One region of the Vibrio sabulosilitoris genome, then DNA from elsewhere that is predicted to be linked to it. Evidence: predicted binding sites of a transcription regulator. Region 1 holds the regulator's gene; the other holds the start of a gene.
What was found. The regulator PurR, encoded in region 1, represses purine synthesis genes. The targets are predictions, from matches to a motif close to TNANGNAAACGTTTNCNTNA.
Positions count from the first base shown of each region.

Region 1 (19,577 bases):
TTTTTTGCCAAAGGGCCTGAAGAGCAAGCCCTTAATCAGTGGCTTATCGAGCAAAAAATTGACCGTGTGATTATGGATAGTCGCCCAGTGTTCGCCGCCCCGCCCACCACAGCTGCGGTCATCGATGCTCATCAGAAAAAACCCAAGGTTCCGGTCCATGCACTCGCTACGGCCTCCAGACCTATGATCCGCTTTATTGGTCATCCGGAACTCGATGAAAACCTCGGCTTCTTTACACCTTGGTTAAATAAGATCCCCGCTTGGATATCGCAGGGGATCCAACCCTATTTAATGATCCACACACCAGACAATGTGCTCGCACCAGAGCTAGCGCTGTCGTTATATCAAGCTCTCGAGGATACAATGGGGGCAAATAAACTGCCGCCGATCGCTCATTTGCAAGAGAGTAACTCAAGCTCACAAATTGACTTGTTTTAAACGGGTAGTCCACCCTAGTTCATCAACTTGCCAAAAACGAAGCAAACAAAGATTTAAACCACAACACCGCACCGTCCCAAAGCTTGGTAAACCAGTTACCTTCTTCAACAGCCTGAGCGCTGACTAGTGGGTAGCTGACCACCACCTCTTCGTCGTCTGTCCAGATTATTTGACCTACCTCTTGCCCTAAGCTAATTGGCGCCATCAATGGCTCATTAAGCACAACAGTGCGCTCTAGGGTTCTGCGTTTATTGCGCGGGAAAGTAATATAGGCGTCTTTATCAAAGCCAGCATCGATTTGGTTAATATCGCCTTTCCATACGCGGACCTTCGACTCTACATCGCCCCGATCAGCAATCTTTAATGTGGTATAAAAGCGAAAACCATAGCTAAGCAGGTTTCTCGACTGACTCGCCCGAGCATCTTTACTATTGGTGCCCATCACCACTGAGATGAGTCGGTTGTCGCCATCGATGGCCGAGCTGACCAAGCTGTAACCCGCATTTGAGGTGTAGCCCGTTTTACCGCCATCAACATTCACCGCGTTATCCCACAATAGACTATTGCGGTTGTACTGCTTGATATCATTCCAAGTAAACTGCTTTTCGCTGTATATCTGATAAACCTCAGGCACATCCTCAATGATATTTTTCATCAGCAGCGCCATATCACGCGGAGTCGTTTGAATGCCCTCGGCATCCAAGCCATGTGAATTGATAAAACGGGTATCGTACATGCCAAGATTATCCGCCCACTCGTTCATCAAACTGACGAAGGCAGCTTCACTGCCAGCCACATGCTCAGCGAGGGCAACACAGGCGTCATTGCCCGATTGAACGATGACCCCGCGCATCAAATTGGCCACGCTAATTTGATCTTTAGGGGCAATAAACATCTTGGATGACTCGGGAAACTTTTGCGACCAGGCGTTCACGCTCACCGTCACCGTATCTTGCCAATCCAAACGCTGAGCCAAGATTTCTTGCCCCACCACGTAGGCAGTCATCAACTTAGTCAGACTGGCTGGCGCTAAGGCGACATCACCATTTTGCTCAGCGATCACCACCTCAGAGTGATAATCCATCAACACATACCCTTTGGCACTAAGCTCCGGAGGACTGGGAACATCAATCGCCGATGCAATACCGCTCCAACACCATAGTAATGTTACCGTTACCAACAAACGCTTTTTCACAATCTGTTCTCCCTAACTTGACTAACCAACACCGTAAACTCGTACTGGTCGACTGAAGAAATTCACTTACAGTTCAATAGATAAGCGCAAAAATTTCCTTTGCTATCTTGAGCATAGTCCACATTACCCGCGGTACAATATTGAAAAGAGAAATGTCCTTTAAAACTTAACCGAGTGGACAAGCAAAAAGTGGCTAAAATGAAGTCATTGAGCAACTTGGATTTTTACCGTAAAATACGCGCCTTTTTTGCCACTGGTAAAAGGTGGTCAGGCTAGTGTACAGCGAGAGTCAGTATGAGAAATAAAGACACGATATTTTCTGCGCCAATCGATAAGATCGGTGATTTCACTTTTGATGAGCGCGTGGTCGAAGTCTTTCCAGATATGATTCAACGCTCGGTACCTGGCTACAGTAATATCATCTCAGCGATTGGTATGCTCGCCGAGCGCTTTGTCAAACCCAATACACGGGTTTATGACCTTGGCTGCTCGCTTGGCGCGGCGACCTTATCGATGCGCCGTCATATTCACCAAGAGGGCTGTGAGATCATTGCAGTTGATAATTCACCCGCGATGGTGGAGCGCTGTAAACTTCATGTGAACGCCTATCGCAGTGATACGCCGGTTGAGGTAGTTGAGGCTGATATTCGTGAGATTGAAATCAGTAATGCCTCTGTGGTGGTACTTAACTTCACCCTGCAATTTCTGTCCCCTGAAGACCGATTTGCTCTACTGGCCAAGATCCATAAAGGTCTGCGCCCAGGTGGCATCTTGATCGTGTCAGAGAAGTTTGTCTTTGAAGACACCGTATCCAACGAGTTACTGATTGACCTGCACCACGATTTTAAGCGCGCTAACGGCTACAGTGAGCTTGAGATCAGCCAAAAACGCAGTGCGATTGAGAATGTCATGCGCCCTGACTCAGTGGCGATGCACAAACAGCGCTTTGAGCAGATTGGCTACTCAAGCTTTGAGGTCTGGTTCCAGTGCTTTAACTTTGGCTCGATGTTCGCCATAAAATAATTCGCTCTTGCTGCCTAGCCCCCTAGCCAAGCAGCAAGTGTCACTTTGATGCTAGGGACTACATTCTGATTTTTTGGGTTCAACCACTATGTTTAATTTTGCCAACTTCTACCAATTGATTGCACAAGACACCCGCTTACAGCCTTGGCTCAATACCCTGCCGCAACAATTAACCGATTGGCAAAATGCAGAACATGGTGACTTCGCGCGCTGGGTCCGTGCCTTGAATAAGATCCCAAACGGCCAACCTGATCAAATCAACCTGACCGATAAGGTTGAAATGAGTAACGACACGCCAATGCCTGCCGGTGAGCTTAAAAAGCTTGAGAACCTGCTGCGCACCTTCCACCCATGGCGCAAAGGCCCCTACCACGTTCATGGTATCCACATTGATACCGAGTGGCGCAGTGACTGGAAGTGGGATCGCGTACTGCCCCACATCACACCACTGAAAAACCGCTCAGTGCTGGATGTCGGCTGTGGTAACGGCTATCACATGTGGCGCATGCTTGGTGAGGGTGCTCGCCTGTGTGTCGGTATTGACCCTTCGCACCTGTTTTTAATCCAGTTTGAGGCGATTCGCAAACTAATGGGCGACGATCAGCGCGCGCACCTGTTGCCGCTGGGCATTGAGCAACTGCCGAAACTTGAGGCCTTCGATACTGTATTTAGCATGGGCGTACTCTATCACCGCCGCTCGCCGCTTGATCACCTTATCCAATTGAAAGATCAGCTTGTTTCTGGCGGTGAATTGATCCTCGAGACCCTGGTTATCGACGGAGACGAAAACGCAGTGCTGGTGCCTGTTGAACGCTACGCTCAGATGCGTAATGTCTACTTCTTCCCATCGGCGAAAGCGCTCAAGGTTTGGCTTGAGCAAGTCGGTTTTGTCAACGTGCGTATTGTGGATGAAAACACCACTTCAGTTGGTGAGCAGCGCACCACAGAGTGGATGACTCATAACTCTTTACCAGACTACTTGGACCCGAATGACCCAAGTAAAACCGTCGAGGGTTACCCGGCACCAAGAAGAGCAATCCTTGTAGCAAATAAGTTATAATTGACAAAAACTTAACTCAACTCTTGCTCTAACACACATCCCACCCAAAGGAAGGCTTTTCGCCTTCCTTTTTATGGGGTAAACTCGCGCTACTCGGGTTTATCAATAACAAACAAAAATGACTTCAAGACTTTTCCCTGCACTCGTCGCCGTTGGCTTATCCGGATGTGCAACGACAGATCACGTCGCTCTCCATGAGCAAACTCTTGAGCAAGTTAAATCATCTCAGCTTGCGATTGTTAACAAAATTAATCGTTTAGAGCTACAAATTTCCAACCAGAGCGACTACATTGAAAGTCTGGAGTACGAGATTGCCGAGCTCAACTACACGTGGGATCTGCGTCTTGAAGAGGCAGGACTTGACCAGCAAGTAGTGCTAGACGCGGAAGAGCAAGAAGTCGAAGTGGCAGAGACTGCCGACCAGAAACCAAGCGAACACAATGATGTGGTACTTGGTGGGGTTGAGCGCGTTAGTTTTGACAACCTTGAAACAGAGCTAAACGCTCGTGTTGACACTGGCGCTTCAATCTCTTCCCTTAACGCCGCTGATATCGAGCAATTTGAGCGTAATGGTAAGCGCTGGGTTCGCTTCCACATTGCAGATTCAAAAGGCCAGAAGATTGAGGATGCGTCGTCTAAGCCAGTAAAAGTTGAAGCACCAGTGGCTAGAATGGCGAAGATCCGTCAATCAAGCAATACGGATAGTGAGCGTCGTTATGTGATTGATCTGTGGGTTCGCTTAGGTGATATCCACGAGAAGACACAATTTACGCTCGCCAATCGCTCTCATATGACTCATCCAGTGCTGCTTGGTCGTGATTTTATTCGTGACATTGCACTTGTTGATGTGAGCAAAGATTACATTCATACGGAACGTAAACAACAATAACAAGGTAACTTATGACGTCTAAAATTCCATTCTATATCTCTGTCGTCCTGTTGGTTACGGCTGGGATTGTACTCAGTGTGCTTAGACACCAAACCTACGGTGTGCCCTGGACGCCCGGGGAGACACGTCAAGTATGGGATATCGAAGCACGTATCGAGTTTTCTGGTAAAGGTGAGCCCATTAAAGCCTCACTCGCCGCACCACATACTCAGCCTGGCTATACGTTGATCAGTGAATCAGCATCTTCTCAGGGCTACGGTGTCTCTTATCTACAGACTGATGCAGGTCGCCGTGCAGAGTGGTCGATCCGTGAAGCCACCGGCCCGCAGACCATCTACTACAAAACTCAGTTCTTGGTTGACCCAAATGCCGATGTCGAGCCTATCCCACCGCAAGGTGAGCGTGGTAAGCCTACCTTCAGCGGCCCCGTTGAAGCTGCGGCACTGGCTTTGATTGACCGTTCCAAACAACGCTCTGCTGACGATATTACCTTTACCCGCGAGTTGATTAAGTCGCTTAACGACAGTGACAGTCAAAACGCCGCGCTGATCCTCAACGACATGCCTAAAGTTGAAGCGGTCGATAAGATCCTCGCCTATGCGGGTGTTCCGAGCAAAGTCGCCGGTGTGATTGAGCTAGAAGACGGCCGCCGCCGTCAAAGCATTCAGCCAATGAACCAGGTTTGGGATGGCAAGCAGTGGCAGCTGTTTAACCCGCAATCGGGTGTTCAGGGAATGGCGCCAAATATTCTGATTTGGGACGAGTCGAATGTCTCGCTTCTGGATCTGATTGGTGGCAGTAACAGCCAAGTCCTATTCTCTATGATTGCCCAAGAAGTTTCTGCCCAGACGGCGACCAATAATAAAGTCGACGCCGACGGCCTGCTAAACCTCTCGATTCACAGCCTTCCGCTGGAAGAGCAGGCAATGTTCAAGACCATCATGCTGATCCCTATCGGCGCCCTTATCGTCGTGTTCTTGCGTGTGATCATCGGTCTTAAGACCTCGGGTACCTTTATGCCCGTATTGATTGCGGTAGCGTTTGTCCAAACTCAGCTTGTGACGGGTATTGTTGGCTTCCTACTTATCGTCGGCACTGGTCTTGTGATCCGTAGTTACCTTTCACGACTTAACTTACTGTTGGTCGCACGGATCTCGGCGGTGATCATCACGGTAATCATGATCATCTCAGTATTTACCGTTGTCGCCTTCCGTATTGGCCTGACTGAGGGCTTATCGATCACCTTCTTCCCGATGATTATCTTGTCATGGACCATTGAACGTATGTCAATCTTGTGGGAGGAGGAAGGCGCTAAAGAGGTTATGCTCCAAGGTGGTGGCTCACTGCTCACTGCTGTGCTTGTGTACTTGGCGATGACCAACAGCTATGTCCAGCACCTAACATTTAACTTTATCGGTCTACAGTTTGTCGTACTTGGCGGTATCTTGCTCCTTGGTACCTACACTGGCTATCGTCTAACTGAGCTGCGTCGCTTCAAACCGCTAACGGAGGACTAAACGATGTTTTCACGTTTAACCTCACCCGGTAAACTGCGCGCCAAAGGGATCATGGGCATGAACCAACGTAACCACAGTTACATTGGCCGCTACAACGATCGCTCTAAATACCCTTTGGTGGATGATAAACTCAAAACCAAGATCATTGCTGAGGCAGCGGGATGTACTGTGCCAAAACTGATTGGCACCATCTCTACCCAGGCGGATGTGAAACGAATTCACAAGATGGTCAAAGATTGGCCGGGCTTTGTGATCAAACCGGCTCAAGGTAGTGGTGGTAAGGGTATCTTGGTGGTGATTTCCCACCAAGATGGCGTCTACACCAAGCCCTCTGGCTCAACCATCAACGAAGAGGACGTTGAACGTCATATCAGCAACACACTTGCTGGCCTGTTCTCGCTCGGTGGTAAAAACGACGTGGCCGTGGTCGAAAACTTGATTAAGTTTGATGACTGCTTTGAAGGCTACAGCGTAGAGGGAGTGCCTGATGTTCGGATCATCGTGTTCAAAGGCTACCCTGTCATGGCCATGATGCGCTGCTCAACCACTGCTTCAGATGGCAAAGCAAACTTGCACCAAGGCGCCGTCGGGATTGGTATTGATATCGCCACAGGGCGCGCCGTCCGCGCAGTACAGTTTGACCAACCGGTTGAGCACCACCCAGACACTGGCCAAGAGCTCAGTCAACTGCAAGTCCCACACTGGGAGCGTCTGCTTGAACTTGCCGCGAGTGCCTGGGAGATGACTGGGCTTGGTTATATGGGTACTGATATGGTTCTGGATAAAGAAGAAGGGCCAATGGTGCTGGAGTTGAATGCTCGTCCAGGATTAGCGATCCAAATTGCCAACGGCAGTGGCTTGCTTCCGCGACTGAAGCATATTGAAAACCTTGAGCTCCCAGCGGAATACCCTAAACCCAAAGAGCGGGTCGCCTACGCTGCTAAGCAGTTTGGTGTCTTCAACAAGTAAGTCAGTAAACAGCAAAAATGCCGCCCTCTCATCGGGCGGCATTTTTATTCATACTAACAATCGATTACGTCAGGTCTCCTAGAAATGCTTGTCTATTACTCTCATTATTGCTCCATGCCACTATTTAGAAATTAGTTATACTTATCAACATAGTGAACGAGATGTGGGGTTGGTCGTGATTGAAGAAGTGAAAGCGTTTAATGATAAGCGAGCAGAGATCTACTGGTGGCTCTCAAGCCTGTTCAGTCGAGAGCTGGACGACAAAGATCTTGCCCAGTACCAAAGTCCAGAAATTCGCGCATTTCTGAGTGGCTTGGAGGAGAACCCACAGTTAAAGCAACCCGTGGCAAACTTTATTGATACGCTCAATCGCCTGCAAGACAGGGAAGACGCTCAATTGGAACTCGCCGCTGATTTTTGCGACTTGTTCCTTAAGTCTGATAAAGAAGGGGCCTTACCTTATGCCTCGGTATATCTGGATCCTGAACATATGCTCAATGGCCAACCAGCCCTGAAAATGAAGCAACTTCTCGCTGAGCATAATATTCAAGTCTCCCAAGGTTTGAATGAGCCCCCAGATCACCTCGGTGTCGAGCTCGATTTTCTTGGCAACCTCATCATTCGCTCGAATGAACTCGAGCAGGAGCGCCACCTTGAACAGGCTTTTGCTGAGCAAGAACAATTTATCCGCCAATACCTGCTCACTTGGGTACCTCAATTTTGCGCCTTATGTAAAAAACGCGACCAGTTTGGGTTCTATGCTGCAGTAAGTGAGTTACTGCTCGCCTTTCTCAAGCTGGACTGTCTTTACTTATTGGGCGAGGAAAGTTAGCCCAATTGGCGATTAAGTTTGCACCGCAAACGATAGCAGTCTAAAATGTTCGGATATTTTTAGCCGCTTTCGTAAAAGCGGTTTTTTTGTTTACCCCTTAGCGAATACCGCATTTCCCTCACCATGATACGTTCGAACGCTTGAGATCTGTGCGGTAACCATAAGTACTATTAAGGAACACACCAATGGCCACTATTAAAGATGTCGCACGTCTTGCTGGTGTCTCTACCACAACGGTATCGCACGTTATCAATAAGACCCGATTCGTTGCTGAGGCTACCCAAGAAAAAGTAAACCAAGCGGTGAAGGAGCTTAATTACGCTCCTAGTGCGGTGGCGCGTAGTTTGAAGTGTAATTCAACCCGTACCATCGGCATGCTCGTCACTCAGTCCACTAACCTGTTTTTCTCTGAGGTCATTGATGGTGTCGAGAGTTACTGTTACCGTCAGGGCTACACCCTAATTTTGTGTAACACCGGTGGTATTTACGAGAAACAGCGCGATTATATTCGTATGCTGGCCGAAAAACGTGTCGATGGCATTCTGGTCATGTGTTCAGACTTGACTGAAGAGCTCAACGAGATGCTCGATAGCCACCCTAACATTCCAAAAGTAATCATGGACTGGGGCCCTGAAACCTCTCAAGCTGACAAAATCATTGATAACTCTGAAGAGGGCGGTTACCTTGCGACCAAGTTTCTAATTGATAAGGGCCACCAAAAGATTGCTTGCCTTAGCGGCCACTTTGAAAAGGCTGCGTGTATGGAGCGTATTAGCGGCTTTCGCCGCGCGATGGATGAGGCGAACCTCAATGTGGTTGAGGATTGGATCCTTGAGGGCAACTTTGAGTGTGACACTGCCGTCCTTGCCGCGGACAAGATCGCTGCAATGGATGAAAAGCCGACCGCGGTATTCTGTTTTAATGACACCATGGCACTTGGTCTTATGAGTCGCTTGCAGGAAAACGGTATTCGTATCCCTGAAGATATGTCTGTGATCGGTTATGACAATATCGAGCTGGCCGAGTACTTCTCTCCACCACTGACCACCGTACACCAACCGAAACGACGTGTGGGTAAAAATGCCTTTGAGATCCTGTTAGAAAGAATCAAAAACAAGGAGCATGAAAAGCGAGTTTTTGAGATGCACCCAGAGGTCGTAGAGCGACTAACCGTCAAAGATATCAATAATTTAGATTAATTTTTGAAGCAAAATCAAATGCCTACACGGTTAGTGTGTAATTGAAAAGAATTGACCAGTCTTTTTTGGGACTAATATCACGTTACGGTTAGTAAATGTGTGATATCAGCCCAGCTTTTTATTATGATTTTGGCGTATGCCACGCACAGGGCAAACCATCTGAAAGGGTGGGACGCAAAGCCTCCGGCCTTACCCTTCAATTACTTGGGTGAAAACTCTCGTTTTTGAAGAAAGGTAGCGGGGTTGCCGACGGTGAAAAGACCCTTCATTTACCTGCTTCATGTAAGTGTCGCGTCGTTTTTGCTAAATTCTCGGGCCTGAATTTAGGTGGCTGTTGTTTCACTACCGAGATTTACAAAACCATGGATAGACCAATTTTAAAAGACTCAATGCGTTTATTTGAGCAACTAGGGAGCGTAAAATCGCGATCAATGTTCGGCGGATTCGGCGTTTTTGTCGATGATGCAATGTTTGCACTCATCGTTAGCAATCGTTTGCACATTCGCAAATGCAGTGAATTAGATGCCGAAATTACCGCCAAAGGCCTCGAACCTTATGTTTATGAGAAGAAGGGCTTTCCTGTTGTTACTAAGTATTTTCAACTTGCTGAGGATTGCCTAGAGAATCCCCAGCGTCTGCTTGAGATGGCAACAGTGGCTCTCGATGCCGCAAAAAAAGATAAAATTAAGCAAGAAACCGCCAAGCCGCAGCGCCTTAAAGATTTACCTAATCTGCGCCTTGCGACGGAAAGAATGCTCAAAAAAGCAGGGATAGGTAGTGTTTCTGAGCTCGAGGAAGCGGGCTCTGTTAACGCTTATCGCGCGATTCAGGAAACCCACACTGTACCGGTTAACCTTGAGCTGCTCTACTCTCTAGAAGGAGCACTCAGAGGCACCCACTGGTCGGTGATCCCTCAGCAGCAACGTGATGATTTAGCTAACCAGCTTTGCTAATCGTTGATATAACCTGCTATTCTTTACCTAAATTTTAGCCAGCGATCAGCTGGCTTTTTTGATTTTCGCGTATCTCTAAACTCTAACTGTGAATAGACTTCATTAGCTTTGGGGGCCAATTGAGGTGTTCCTACGTGCTCTAGAGCCCTCGCTAGCCCGTACTCGAACCTCGTAGAACGACAGCCTGTTGCCTTTTTTTTTGGTGAAAGAAATTTCTCTCCTATCCTGTCTGTATAGTCAGTCCAATTACGGTATACTGCAGCTAAAACAGGGATTAGAGTGATGAAAAAGTTTTTTAATACAAAAGTGATTTTGGGTGTGGTTTTGGTGGCTATCATTGTAACACTAGCGACACAATTTGGTCAGTATCTGACGCTCGAGAACGCCAAAGAGCAACAAGCGGCACTGCGCAGCATTATCGACGCTAACTTTGTCACTGCAGCGGCAATTTACTTTTTCGCTTATGTCGGTATTACTGCCTTTTCGGTACCTGGCGCTGCAGTGGTTACCCTACTCGGTGCAGCACTGTTTGGTTTTTGGACCAGTTTAGTCTTAGTGTCTTTTGCTAGCAGTATCGGTGCAACGCTTGCGTTTCTTAGCAGCCGCTTTTTGCTGCGTGACTGGGTACAGGGTAAGTTTGGTGACAAACTAGGTACCATCAACAAAGGTATCGAGAAAGACGGTGCGCTGTACTTGCTATCGTTACGCTTAATCCCAGTATTTCCCTTCTTCTTAATCAACTTGCTGATGGGTCTGACACCTTTGTCTATCGGTCGTTTCTACCTCTTTAGCCAAATTGGTATGCTGCCCGGCACAGCGGTCTATCTAAACGCCGGTACTCAACTGGCACAAATAGACTCGTTAGGTGGTATTGTGTCACCTTCAGTGCTGATCTCATTTGCGCTACTCGGATTGTTCCCGGTGCTGATGAAGTGGGTAATGAACTTTGTCGAGCGTAGACGTAATGTCGCTGCAACAAAATAAGGACAGCAATGAAGATTTATTTTGCTAAACACCCACCCGAAGCTCATATCGTCGCGCAGATGCTCCAGCAACACCAGATCCGCTGTGAGGTGCGCGGCGATGGTTTGTTTGGCTTGCAAGGGGAACTACCGTTTAACGAAGAGACCTTTCCTCATGTTTGGCTGTATAATGCCGACGATAGAATCGCCGCCGAGCGCTTGATTGAGCGCTATCTATTTCAACAGCAAGCCAGTCTCTCTGGATGGCAATGCAGTGAGTGTCAGGAACACAATGAGGGACAGTTTGGTGCTTGTTGGCAATGCGGAGCACCGGCACCACATTAGTCGAGAGAGAGGTGCTGGATTACGCCGGTGAGTGACGCTTAATAAATGAGATTGAGTGCGCGTTAAACTCTTCCGGACGCTCAACGTTACACACATGACCACAATTCTCGATTTCAAGCAGCTCACTCTGGGCATGGAGCGACACCATCTCTCGCACAGGCTTGATGAACATGTAGTCACGCTCGCCCATTAAGTACAGGGTCGGGATCGGTAATTCTCTATCACGAAAATAACGCATCAGTGGATTAACGTCCGTGGCAAGTTTAAACCAACGCTTGAACTCTTTTTGGCACAGCTTCTTGGCTTCACGCACAAACATATGTCGTGACTCACGCTGACTGCGCTGCGGCATGACGATATAGGCAAATAAGCCGTATAACCACATGTAAGGCAGGAAGTTCTTGCTCATGTCACCCAGCTTAACCAACACCTGTGAACGGGCGTTTAGGCGGGTTACAGCGCCTCCTAGCACCATGCTGCGCACACGTGGTGCCTCTAGTTCAGCCACATTACGGACAATAATCGTCCCTAGTGACATACCGACAAAGTGCGCCGATGAAATACTCAGGTGATCGAGCACTTTCAGAACATCCTTGGTAACGTCTTTAAAGGTGTAGTGGTTGGTGATGATATCTTTAATGAACTGATTGGACTTACCATGACCGCGCAAGTCGACCAAAAGCAAGTTGAAATGCTCGCGATATGATTTTATCTGCTTAAACCAAATTGACGAGCTGCCGCCAGCTCCATGGACAAAAACCACCCACTCCTTGCTAGTTGGGTGCTTGAATGTCTTGTGAAAAAGCAAACTGTTTGACATGTTTCTGTATTACCAATAACGAACTCACACAAAATCCTAGCATAAAACCCTAACAAACGCTCTATCAATATTTGTAACTGGGAATTGCTCAACCGTAGATACAGCAAGGGCTGAATCAAGATTCAGCCCTTTATATTAACGCCAATTTTCAGCTTAGTGCTTGAGTGCCAACTGGTACATCTTGATGTACTGATGGGCAGACTCTTGCCAACTAAAGTCTTGAGACATGGCTCTTTGTTGAACCTTTACAAAGCCCTCTGAGTCTTGCAGCATAAACAACAACGCACGCTGCATCGTAACTAACAGTGCTTCAGGCGTTGGCTGATTAAAGCTAAAGCCTGTCGCCTGCTCTGGATGCAGATCATAATCGACAACGGTATCTTTCAGACCGCCCACTTCACGCACAATCGGCAGCGTACCATAGGCCATACTATAAATCTGATTCAGACCACACGCCTCAAACTCAGATGGCATCAAGAAGAAATCAGAGCCAGCTTCAATCAGGTGTGCAAATCGATTACTGTACGCCTCAAGAAATGCAAACTTGTTTGGATAATTCTGAGCAATGCTGCGCAGCCAAGAGGCAATCTCCGCCTCACCGGTACCGATGATCACCACCTGAACATCGTTGTTCAGGAACTTCTCGATAATTGGCAGCAAGTAAGAGAAACCCTTTTGGTGGCTTAGACGACACACCATACCAAACATGGGTTTATCGCCAACCGGCAGTCCCACCTCTTGTTGAAGCGTGTGCTTCGCATCCGCTTTACCCTTTTGTAGAGAGGCCGTGTCACTGGTGTACGGTGTCGGCAAAAACTCGTCTTTCGACGGCTCCCACTCCGAGTAATCACAACCATTAACTATGCCATGCAGATCCGAGGCACGATGAACAAAATCATCCACCATACCGTGTGCACCCAGAGGAGTGAGTAGCTCAGAAGCATAGTTCGGGCTGACTGCATTGATCTTATCGGCAAAGGCAATTCCCGCACGCAGCATACTCACTTGATCGTGACCATACTGAAGGAACTCCATACCCGATAGGTTCAGCTCAGGAATATTCTGTACCTGATGGTAGTGGAATATCCCTTTAAACAATGCGTTATGCACCGTAAGTACACTCTTCATTGAGTGGAAAAACGGGTCTTCACGGTAACGCGTTTTGAGCAGAAACGGAACAAAGCCAGTATGCCAATCATTCGCATGCACGATATCAGGGCGAATATCCAGCTTCGGCAACACGTCTAGGCTTGCTGCACAGAAGAAGCTAAAACGCTCACCATTGTCATGATAAGCATGGTTATTCTCTGCATAGAGCTCTGGCCGGTCGAAATACTGAGGACAGTCGATCAAATATACATCGACGCCGTCAAGTTGGGTTTTGCGCACGCAATAGCTGGTGTGCGGCCAATGGTTCAGTTCAGTTTCTAAGATCACCTGGGTGTCTGAAACATGGGAGATGCTGCGATACGCAGGCAGCACGATCGCCACCTCGTGCCCCAGCTCTTGCAATGCTTTTGGCAGCGCCTTGGCTACATCCGCCAAGCCGCCACTTTTCACTAGTCCTTGTGCCTCTGAAACGGGAAACCAGAGATTTAGTTTTTCCACTTTAGTATCCTACTTTACTTCCTTTCGCAATCACGACAATGCCTTCAGAAGAAACGTGGAAGCGTTTAGCGTCCAACTCGAGATCTTCGCCGATGACGGTGCCTGGTGCGATTTCAACGTCTTTATCGATGATGGTGCGACGGATTTTACATCCTGCGCCAATTTTCACATCACCTAAAATAACAGATTCAGACACGGTTGTACCAGAAGCAATGTTGGTGCGATAGCCGAGAACCGACTTGTAAATCGTTGATCCTTGGATATAACTTCCCCCTGAGACCAAACTATCTGTGATCTTCACCTTACGGTGATCGGCATCAACAAAGGTCGCCGGTGGGAATGGAGGGTAGTAGGTATGTAACTGCCAGTTGCGGTTATAAAGCGAAAACGGAGCATCTTCCTCTAGCAAGTCCATGTGCGCTGACCAGTAAGAGCCAATCGTACCCACATCACGCCAGTAGGTTTGTGGCCTCTCACCCGGAATATCATTGGTTGAGAAGTCATAAACATACACGTCGCCACTTGGGTAAAGCTTTGGAATGATATCTTTACCAAAGTCATGGCTCGACTCAGAGTTTTTGGCATCTTCATGTAGCTCACTACATAGACACTCGGTCTCAAAGATGTAGTTACCCATTGAAACCAAAGCCATATCAGGATGGCCAGGGATTGGCTTAGGATTGGCCGGTTTTTCTTCAAAACCAATCATTTTGCCATTTTCATCTACTTCAATAACACCAAATGATGACGCCTCAGCCAGCGGCATACGCAGCGCTGAAACAGTCAGGCTTGCTTTCTTTTCTTTATGGAAATCAAGCATCTGACGAATATCCATCTTGTAGATATGATCGGAGCCAAAAATAGCGACTTGATCCGGATCTTCAAGCTTGATAAAGCCAACGTTTTGGTAGATTGCATCTGCTGTACCCTCGTACCAACGCTTACCATCACGCATCTGCGCAGGGATAAGATCGATAAAGCGCCCAGTGATGCTGGTTGGGTTCCAACCTTTTTTCATGTGCACGTATAGAGATTGTGATTTGAACTGAGTCAACACGTAAACCTTCATTAAGTCGGCATTACGGAAGTTGTTCAGTGCGAAATCAATTAATCGGTAGCTACCGCCAAAGGGAACAGCAGGTTTAGTACGTGTTTCGGTAAGAGGCATCAGACGTGAGCCTTCTCCACCAGCGAGGATCATCCCTAAAACACCAGCCATAGTTTTCTCTCCATATTTATATTTATCATTTAACGCGTACCCTGCTTTGAAAAAGTGAGGGGAACAGAAATACACGTTTGTAGGGCATCGCTTGCAAGCTGAGACACGTGATTAATTTTGTTGATACGTGTTTCAAGTCACAAGCGTCACCTTATGTCAAGAATAAGCCAGCTGCCTATCCATCGATCTTCAGCGATAACATTCTTCAATGGAATTTGCTCAGCCTTGGGAAGAGTAAGACCGAGTCGTTATATGCGAAAAACGTTACATGCGAACAAATAGAAAAGAGCAGTTTTCTTGACACCATTAAGCACCTTGTGTGCTTAAGAGAACCCATTATGAAGAAAAGTTACTAGCAGCGTCAGTGTCGGTGGTCACAAATTTTATTCTACAGTGGACATACCTGTGTATTCTTAGGTATCAGTTTCATTTTTGCAATATAACTTCCATGCAATCGCGACATAAAAAAGGGCGACCCACTGGCCGCCCTGATGTTTACAAATGGTGGTTATTTTTTAGGCTTCTTGCGCTTGTCGGTGATTTCCCACTTACCGTCAATGTACAAACCTGTCCAACCAGAAGGCTTACCATCATCTTCCGAGCGGATGTAGTTTTCCTTGGTCTTGCGGCTAAAACGAACAACCGCAGGACGACCGTCTGGGTCATGCGTTGGTGCCTCGGCAAGGTAGTGGAACTTAGGCGAGATGCGGTCTTTAAAGCGAGCAAGTTCCTCAACCAAAGGCGCTCTTGTTTCACGCGATTTCGGGAAGTTGCTCGCTGCCATAAACAGGCCTGACGCCCCATCACGCAGCACAAAGTACGCATCAGAGTTGGCACATGGCAACTCTGGGAAGTGCACTGGGTCCTCTTTCGGTGGCGCAACTTCACCATTTTTCAGAATTTTACGCGTGTTCTTACAGTTTTCATTGGTGCAATCCATGTACTTACCGAAACGGCCATTTTTGAGCACCATGTCAGAACCACACTTGTCACACTCAACAACCGGACCATCGTAGCCCTTAACCTTGTATTCACCATGCTCAACCACATAGCCTTCACAGTTCGGGTTGTTACCACACACGTGCAGCTTGCGCTTGTCATCAATAAGGTAAGCGTCCATCGCGGTTTCACAGATTGGACAACGCTTCTTGGCGCGCAGCGCCGCCGTCTCAACGTCTTCCTCAAGCACGTTGATAATCCCTTCTTCATCGCCAAGGTTGATGGTCGTCTTACAGCGCTCTTTTGGCGGCAAAGAATAACCAGAACAACCGAGGAATACACCCGTTGATGCAGTTCGAATACCCATTGGGCGTGAACAAGTCGGACACTCAATATCGGTCATCACGATGTGGTTTGGCTTCATGCCACCTTCGCCTTCATCCAGCTCTGCTTTTTGCAGCTCGTCAGTGAAGTCGCCGAAGAAATTATCCAGCATGTGTTTCCAATTCACCTCACCTTCCGCAATTTGGTCGAGTTTCTCTTCCATGCGCGCAGTGAAGTCATAGTTCATCAGATCATCAAAGCTATCATCGAGACGATCGGTGACGATCTCACCCATCTTCTCTGCGTAGAATCGACGCTGATCAACTTTAACGTAACCACGATCTTGGATCGTTGAGATGATCGATGCATAAGTCGAAGGACGACCGATGCCACGCTTCTCAAGCTCTTTCACCAAGGCCGCTTCAGTAAAACGTGCCGGTGGCTTGGTAAAGTGCTGCTTAGGATCTAGGTTTTGCAGATCCAGCGTATCACCCACCTGCACTGCAGGCAGGATCTGATCTTCATTTTTACCCAGTGGGCGCTGAACGCGTGTCCAACCGTCAAACTTAAGGATACGGCCCTTGGCTTTGAGGGTGAACTCGGCAGCTTTAACGCTCACTGTGGTTGAGTCGTATTTCGCTGGCGTCATCTGACACGCGACGAACTGATTCCAGATAAGCGAGTACAGTTTGTGCGCATCCGCTTCCATACCTTTCAGATCGTCTGCCTTGACAGCCACATCAGATGGACGGATAGCCTCGTGCGCCTCTTGTGCGCCCTCTTTGCTGCCATAAACCAGTGGCTTAGCAGGCAAGTAAGCGTCACCAAACTCACTATTAATAAACTCGCGTGCGGCCTCCACAGCCTCTTTACTCAGGTTAGTCGAGTCAGTACGCATGTACGTGATGTAACCCGCCTCATAGAGGCGCTGAGCGAGCATCATGGTCTTTTTCACGCCGTAGCCCAAGCGGGTACTTGCCGCTTGCTGCAGTGTCGAGGTGATGTAAGGTGCAGATGGCTTGCTGCTGGTTGGACGGTCTTCACGCTTACACACTTCGTAAGCGGCCTTCTCCAACACGCTCATTGCCGCCTTGGTTTCTGCCTCGTTGACTGGCTTAAACGCGCTGCCATCTTTTTGCGCTACTTGGAGACGGAAGTTGGTCTTGTCCTGCGTTAGCGTATCTGCATGCACATCCCAGAATTCTTCTGGAACAAACGCCTTGATCTCACGCTCACGCTCAACCAGAAGCTTCACCGCCACCGATTGAACACGGCCAGCTGATAGACCACGTGCGACCTTTTTCCACAACAGTGGTGACACCATAAAGCCCACCACACGGTCCATAAAACGACGGGCCTGCTGCGCATTGACGCCATCAATATTCAGCTCGCCCGGTTGCTCGAACGCCTGCTGGATCGCGTTTTTAGTGATTTCATTAAATACTACGCGTTTGTATCGCTCTTCATCGCCACCGATGATCTCGCGAAGGTGCCAAGCGATAGCCTCTCCCTCACGGTCCAAATCGGTTGCGAGATAAACGTAATCTGCATCTTCCGCCAGTTTTTGTAGCTCAGAGACAACCTTCTCCTTGCCCGGTAGGATCTGATAGTTTGCTTCCCACTCGTTGTAAGGGTCGATACCCATTTTTTTGATCAGCGCTTTGCGGTCTTTCTCTTTTTTGACGCGCGCTTTCTCTTCAGGGCTCATCCCCTTAGTAGAAACTGCGGCTGCTTTTTTCTGCCCAGTGCTCTGCCCTGCAGTCGGTAGATCACGCACGTGACCGACACTCGACTTCACCACAAAGTCTTTACCTAGGTATTTATTGATGGTCTTCGCCTTAGCTGGCGACTCCACAATAACCAGTGATTTACCCATACGATTTATATTCTCTATTTCAGGCACGCCGTTACGGTACGACATACTCAATAATGCGTTCTTTTTTTACTATTGAGCGAGATTTTCAGAAGATCAATATCTTTTTGCAAAAAAACTTCCGACTGCTGGACATTTCGGCAATCCTCTGCAGCCGTACCACGTGAGGGATTCCCTCTTTATATACGTAGCATTTTCATCTGCATAGTTGATATTTTTTAACTAATTTCACTCACGTGTCGTTTATAGCCCAGTAAGCTCATCAAATCGGTTGAGTCCCACGACAGATTTTTCTAAACTTGCCGCCATCAATTACTTTAGGGAACCCCAACACATGAGTGATAAGAAAGTTATCTCACAATTCGACCTACTCTTGATTGCCAACCAAGTTATCCAAGAACACGATGACTACATCGAAGGTATGCGCGCTGACACAGTCGAAGAAAAAGAGGGTGTCCTGATTTTCAAGGGCGAATACTTCCTAGATGACAAGGGGCTTCCTACCCCAAATACCACTGCTGTGTTTAATATGTTCAAATACTTAGCGCACCATCTATCAAAAGAATTTACGCTAGAAAACTAACCACACAATGCAAAAAGGAGGGACGCTTTGCCCTCCTTTTTTATCGCCCGAATGACTAGCAGCTCAGTTGTGCTAGCTTGTCAAAGTAGTCTGGAAATGTCTTCGAAGTACAGCCCGGGTCATTGATGGTGACCGGAGTATCACTCAACGCCACCAACGAGAAACACATCGCAATGCGGTGATCATCATAGGTATCAATCGCAGCGTGCTTTAGCTCAGCGGTTGGCGTGACTAGCAGGTAGTCTTCACCCTCTTCAACTTGCGCCCCAACCTTACGCAGTTCGGTCGCCATCGCAGCAAGGCGATCGGTCTCTTTGACTCGCCAGTTGTAGACGTTGCGGATCGCAGTGGTACCCTTAGCAAACAAGGCGGTTGTGGCAATGGTCATCGCCGCATCTGGGATATGGTTGTAGTCCATATCGATCGCGTTAAGCTCACCGACGCGCGAGATCACGTAGTCATCGCCCCACTCGATCTCCGCACCCATTTTCTCAAGTGCATCTGCAAACTGAATGTCACCTTGAATGCTGTTTTTGCCAATACCAGTGACCTTGATTTCGCCGCCCTTGATTGCCGCAGCCGCTAGGAAGTAAGACGCTGAAGAGGCATCACCTTCGACTAAGAAATCGCCCGGTGCAACGTAGTGCTGACCTGTCGGGATCACAAACTGCTGGTAGTCATTATTGACTACCTCGACACCGAACTGCTGCATGATATGCAAGGTGATATCGATGTAGGGTTTAGACACCAATTCGCCAACGATATTGATCGTCACCTCACCCTCAGCCAATGGCGCAGCCATCAAGAAAGCGGTTAAGAACTGACTTGA
Region 1 is NZ_AP029600.1:1,463,572-1,483,148, forward strand. Features, by position in the region: gene ACZ5R2_RS22015 (DUF72 domain-containing protein) at 1-438, shown strand, start outside; gene ACZ5R2_RS22020 (D-alanyl-D-alanine carboxypeptidase family protein) at 461-1,618, opposite strand; gene cmoA (carboxy-S-adenosyl-L-methionine synthase CmoA) at 1,928-2,656, shown strand; gene cmoB (tRNA 5-methoxyuridine(34)/uridine 5-oxyacetic acid(34) synthase CmoB) at 2,745-3,716, shown strand; gene ACZ5R2_RS22035 (ATP-dependent zinc protease family protein) at 3,835-4,605, shown strand; gene ACZ5R2_RS22040 (inactive transglutaminase family protein) at 4,617-6,122, shown strand; gene ACZ5R2_RS22045 (alpha-L-glutamate ligase-like protein) at 6,126-7,091, shown strand; gene torD (molecular chaperone TorD) at 7,270-7,923, shown strand; gene purR (HTH-type transcriptional repressor PurR) at 8,109-9,122, shown strand; cyclic di-GMP riboswitch class I at 9,262-9,373, shown strand; gene ACZ5R2_RS22060 (TfoX/Sxy family DNA transformation protein) at 9,485-10,075, shown strand; gene ACZ5R2_RS22065 (TVP38/TMEM64 family protein) at 10,358-11,059, shown strand; gene ACZ5R2_RS22070 (putative signal transducing protein) at 11,068-11,382, shown strand; gene ACZ5R2_RS22075 (alpha/beta fold hydrolase) at 11,402-12,202, opposite strand; gene glgA (glycogen synthase GlgA) at 12,356-13,810, opposite strand; gene glgC (glucose-1-phosphate adenylyltransferase) at 13,812-15,104, opposite strand; gene topA (type I DNA topoisomerase) at 15,538-18,168, opposite strand; gene ACZ5R2_RS22095 (YciN family protein) at 18,500-18,748, shown strand; gene aroA (3-phosphoshikimate 1-carboxyvinyltransferase) at 18,804-19,577, opposite strand, start outside.

Region 2 (3,450 bases), on a different replicon from region 1:
GTCCAAATTGTCATCAAGAGTTGGACTGGGATGGTGGCTATGTGTGTAATAAGTGTGAAGTGCGCGTTAAAAAGCTCGCCTTCTGCCCAGACTGCCAAGCCCAATTAGAGAAGCTCCAAGCCTGCGGCGCCGCCAGCTATTTCTGTAACAGCTGTAACGAGCTAAAGTCTAAATCGCGAGTCAGGGTCGAATTCGTACAAGATTAACAAAAGGAACGAGGTGCGAGGACGCTGCGCTTCGGGGAGCGAGGAGTCACAACGAGGTGGAAACTCCTCGCCTCTCGCAGGGCAAAGCCCGATCTCGCCTCCCGCCTCTGCGCTTAGCGCGCAATAGAAGTAACGTCACCATCAGCAAGTCGCGTCACCAACACATCCCCGGATTTAACTTGCTCAGCCTGTGTAACGACCTGTCCAGATTCTAGTTGGGTGATCGAGTAGCCGCGCTTGAGTGTTGCCAGTGGGCTGACCGCATCGAGCTTTTCAGCCGCGAGTGCGACTTGGTGTTGGGAGGTCAGAAGTTGACGCTTTATGGCGTCTACCAAGCGATGCTGGGTGCGACTGAGTTGATGTTGCTGTTGGTTAATGTTGTTGACTGGTGAGGCAGACAGGATTTTCTGCTGCTGACGTTCAACACCACTGCGTTGCTTGGTCATATACAGTGCCATCGCGTGTTGCATGCGGCGCTCGAGTTCATCGAGCTGTTGTGACTGGCGTTCAAGTTGATAGCTTGGGTGCTGTTTCTCGAGTCGGTGCAGCAGTTGCGCTCGACGCTGCTTTTGCTCTTGAAAATACAAACGTGCGGCATTGAACAAACGGTTGACGCGAGTTTGTACACCTTGACGCTTATGGCTGTTATCACGACTGACTAACTCGGCCGCGGCCGACGGCGTTGGTGCGCGCATATCGGCAACGAAGTCAGCGATAGTCACATCAATCTCGTGGCCAACGGCACTAATGATGGGGATCTGGCTCGCCGCAATAGTGCGGGCAACAATCTCTTCGTTAAAGGACCATAGATCCTCAAGTGAGCCACCACCACGCCCGACGATCAGTACGTCACACTCATTACGCTCATTGGCGGTACCAATGGCTTGAGCGATCTTAATCGCGGCATCACCACCTTGGACCATGGTAGGGTAGATCACCACTGGAAGCGTCGGGTCACGCCTTTTCAGCACATCTAAGATATCAAATAGAGCAGCACCCGTTTTCGAGGTGATGATCCCAACCTGTTTAGGGTGTTCAGGAAGCGGCTGCTTATTGGTTTGGGCGAACAGCCCCTCGCCTGCAAGGCGCATTTTTAGCTCTTCGAACTGCTGCTGCAGCCGGCCATCGCCTTCAGGCTGCATACTTTCGATAATCAGTTGATAGTCGCCGCGTGGCTCATAAAGCGATAGGCGCGCTTTGACTAATACCTGCTGCCCAGACTGTGGCTTAAAGCTGACGCGGCGATTATTACCACGAAACATGGCGCACTTAACTTGAGCGCGAGCATCTTTGAGCGTGAAGTACCAGTGGCCCGATACCGGGGCTGAGAAGTTGGAGATCTCACCGAGCAGCCAAACGATACCCATCTCGTTTTCAAGAAGGAGGCGCACTTCGGCATTGAGCCGTGAAACAGTGAAGATATTAGGATTGGTCGCAGCAGACACAGCGAATCTCAGGGCGTGAATATGGAAGTTAGCGGCAATATAATACATAGCAAGGGGTAAAACGCAAATAAAAAATAGAAAAATGTGTAGCCAACCGTTTTCGTTGACCGTATAATCCCTCCGCAATATCTAATCCAAACACAGCCAAGTGCACTCATTATGCGAAACGATGAGTTTGGGTTTTTCCATTTTTACCTATCCTAATTGTGAGATATTGCAAATGCTAAGAATTGCCAAAGAAGCGCTGACATTCGACGACGTACTCCTGGTGCCAGCACACTCCACCGTTCTCCCAAATACAGCTGATCTTCGCACTCAGCTGACGAAGAATATTACTCTAAACATTCCAATGATCTCTGCGTCGATGGACACCGTGACCGAGGCCCGTCTGGCTATCGCTCTGGCGCAGGAAGGCGGCATTGGTTTTATCCATAAGAACATGTCTATCGAGCAGCAAGCTGCTGAAGTTCGCACAGTTAAGAAATTTGAAGCTGGCGTAGTGACAGATCCTGTAACGGTTAACCCACATGCGACGATTGCCGATGTTGTAGCTTTGACTGAAAAGCATGGCTTTGCTGGTTTCCCGGTTGTTGCCGAAAACAATGAGCTAGTGGGCATCATCACTGGTCGTGACGTACGCTTTGTAACTGATTTGTCCAAATCTGTTGAGTCAGTAATGACCTCAAAAGAGAACCTAGCTTCAGTGAAGGAAGGTGCAACGAGTGAAGAAGTGCAAGAGAAGATGCACGAAGCGCGCGTTGAGAAAGTACTGGTAGTGAACGAAGAGTTCCAACTGACCGGTATGATCACGGCAAAAGACTTCCACAAAGCAGAGCGCAAGCCAAACGCATGTAAAGACGCACAAGGTCGCTTGCGTGTCGGTGCTGCAGTGGGTGCTGGCGCAGGCAACGAAGAGCGTGTTGCAGCCCTTGTTGAAGCGGGTATCGATGTTCTTCTAATTGACTCTTCGCATGGCCACTCTGAGGGTGTTCTAAACCGTATCCGTGAAACTCGCGCAGCTTACCCAGAACTCGATATCATCGGCGGTAACGTAGCGACCGCTGCTGGTGCTCAGGCATTGATCGACGCTGGCGTTAGCGCAGTGAAAGTGGGTATCGGCCCAGGCTCAATCTGTACTACTCGTATCGTAACGGGTGTCGGTGTTCCTCAGGTGACAGCGATTGCTGATGCGGTTGAAGTTGCTAACAAGCAAGGCATTCCTGTGATTGCTGACGGTGGTATCCGCTTCTCTGGCGATATCTGTAAAGCGATTGTTGCTGGTGCATCTTGTGTGATGGTCGGTTCAATGTTCGCTGGTACTGAAGAAGCACCGGGTGAAGTGATTCTATATAACGGCCGTTCATACAAAGCGTACCGTGGTATGGGCTCTCTTGGCGCGATGTCTCAAGGCTCTTCAGACCGTTACTTCCAGACTGATAACGCTGCAGACAAGTTGGTACCAGAAGGTATCGAGGGTCGTATCGCGTACAAAGGTCGCCTAAAAGAGATCGTACACCAGCAAATGGGTGGTCTGCGTTCAAGCATGGGTCTAACTGGCTCTGCCACTATCGAAGATATGCGTACTAAAGCTGAATTTGTCCGCATCTCGGGTGCAGGTATGGCGGAATCGCACGTGCATGACGTTCAAATCACTAAGGAAGCACCAAACTACCGTCGCGGTTAATTTCTCAGCAGAAATTAGAGACTCTGGATAAGAGTCGCCCGACGAAAACGTTTGCTTTTTCCTTGAAGCATTTAAGCGGGGCGAGTAAACTCGCCTCGTTTTCTTAACCCAGCTT
Region 2 is NZ_AP029599.1:3,226,079-3,229,528, reverse strand. Features, by position in the region: gene ACZ5R2_RS15140 (zinc ribbon domain-containing protein) at 1-206, shown strand, start outside; gene xseA (exodeoxyribonuclease VII large subunit) at 320-1,699, opposite strand; gene guaB (IMP dehydrogenase) at 1,872-3,335, shown strand.
Region 2: the regulator PurR is predicted to act here: its motif matches at 1,738-1,757, upstream of guaB (IMP dehydrogenase).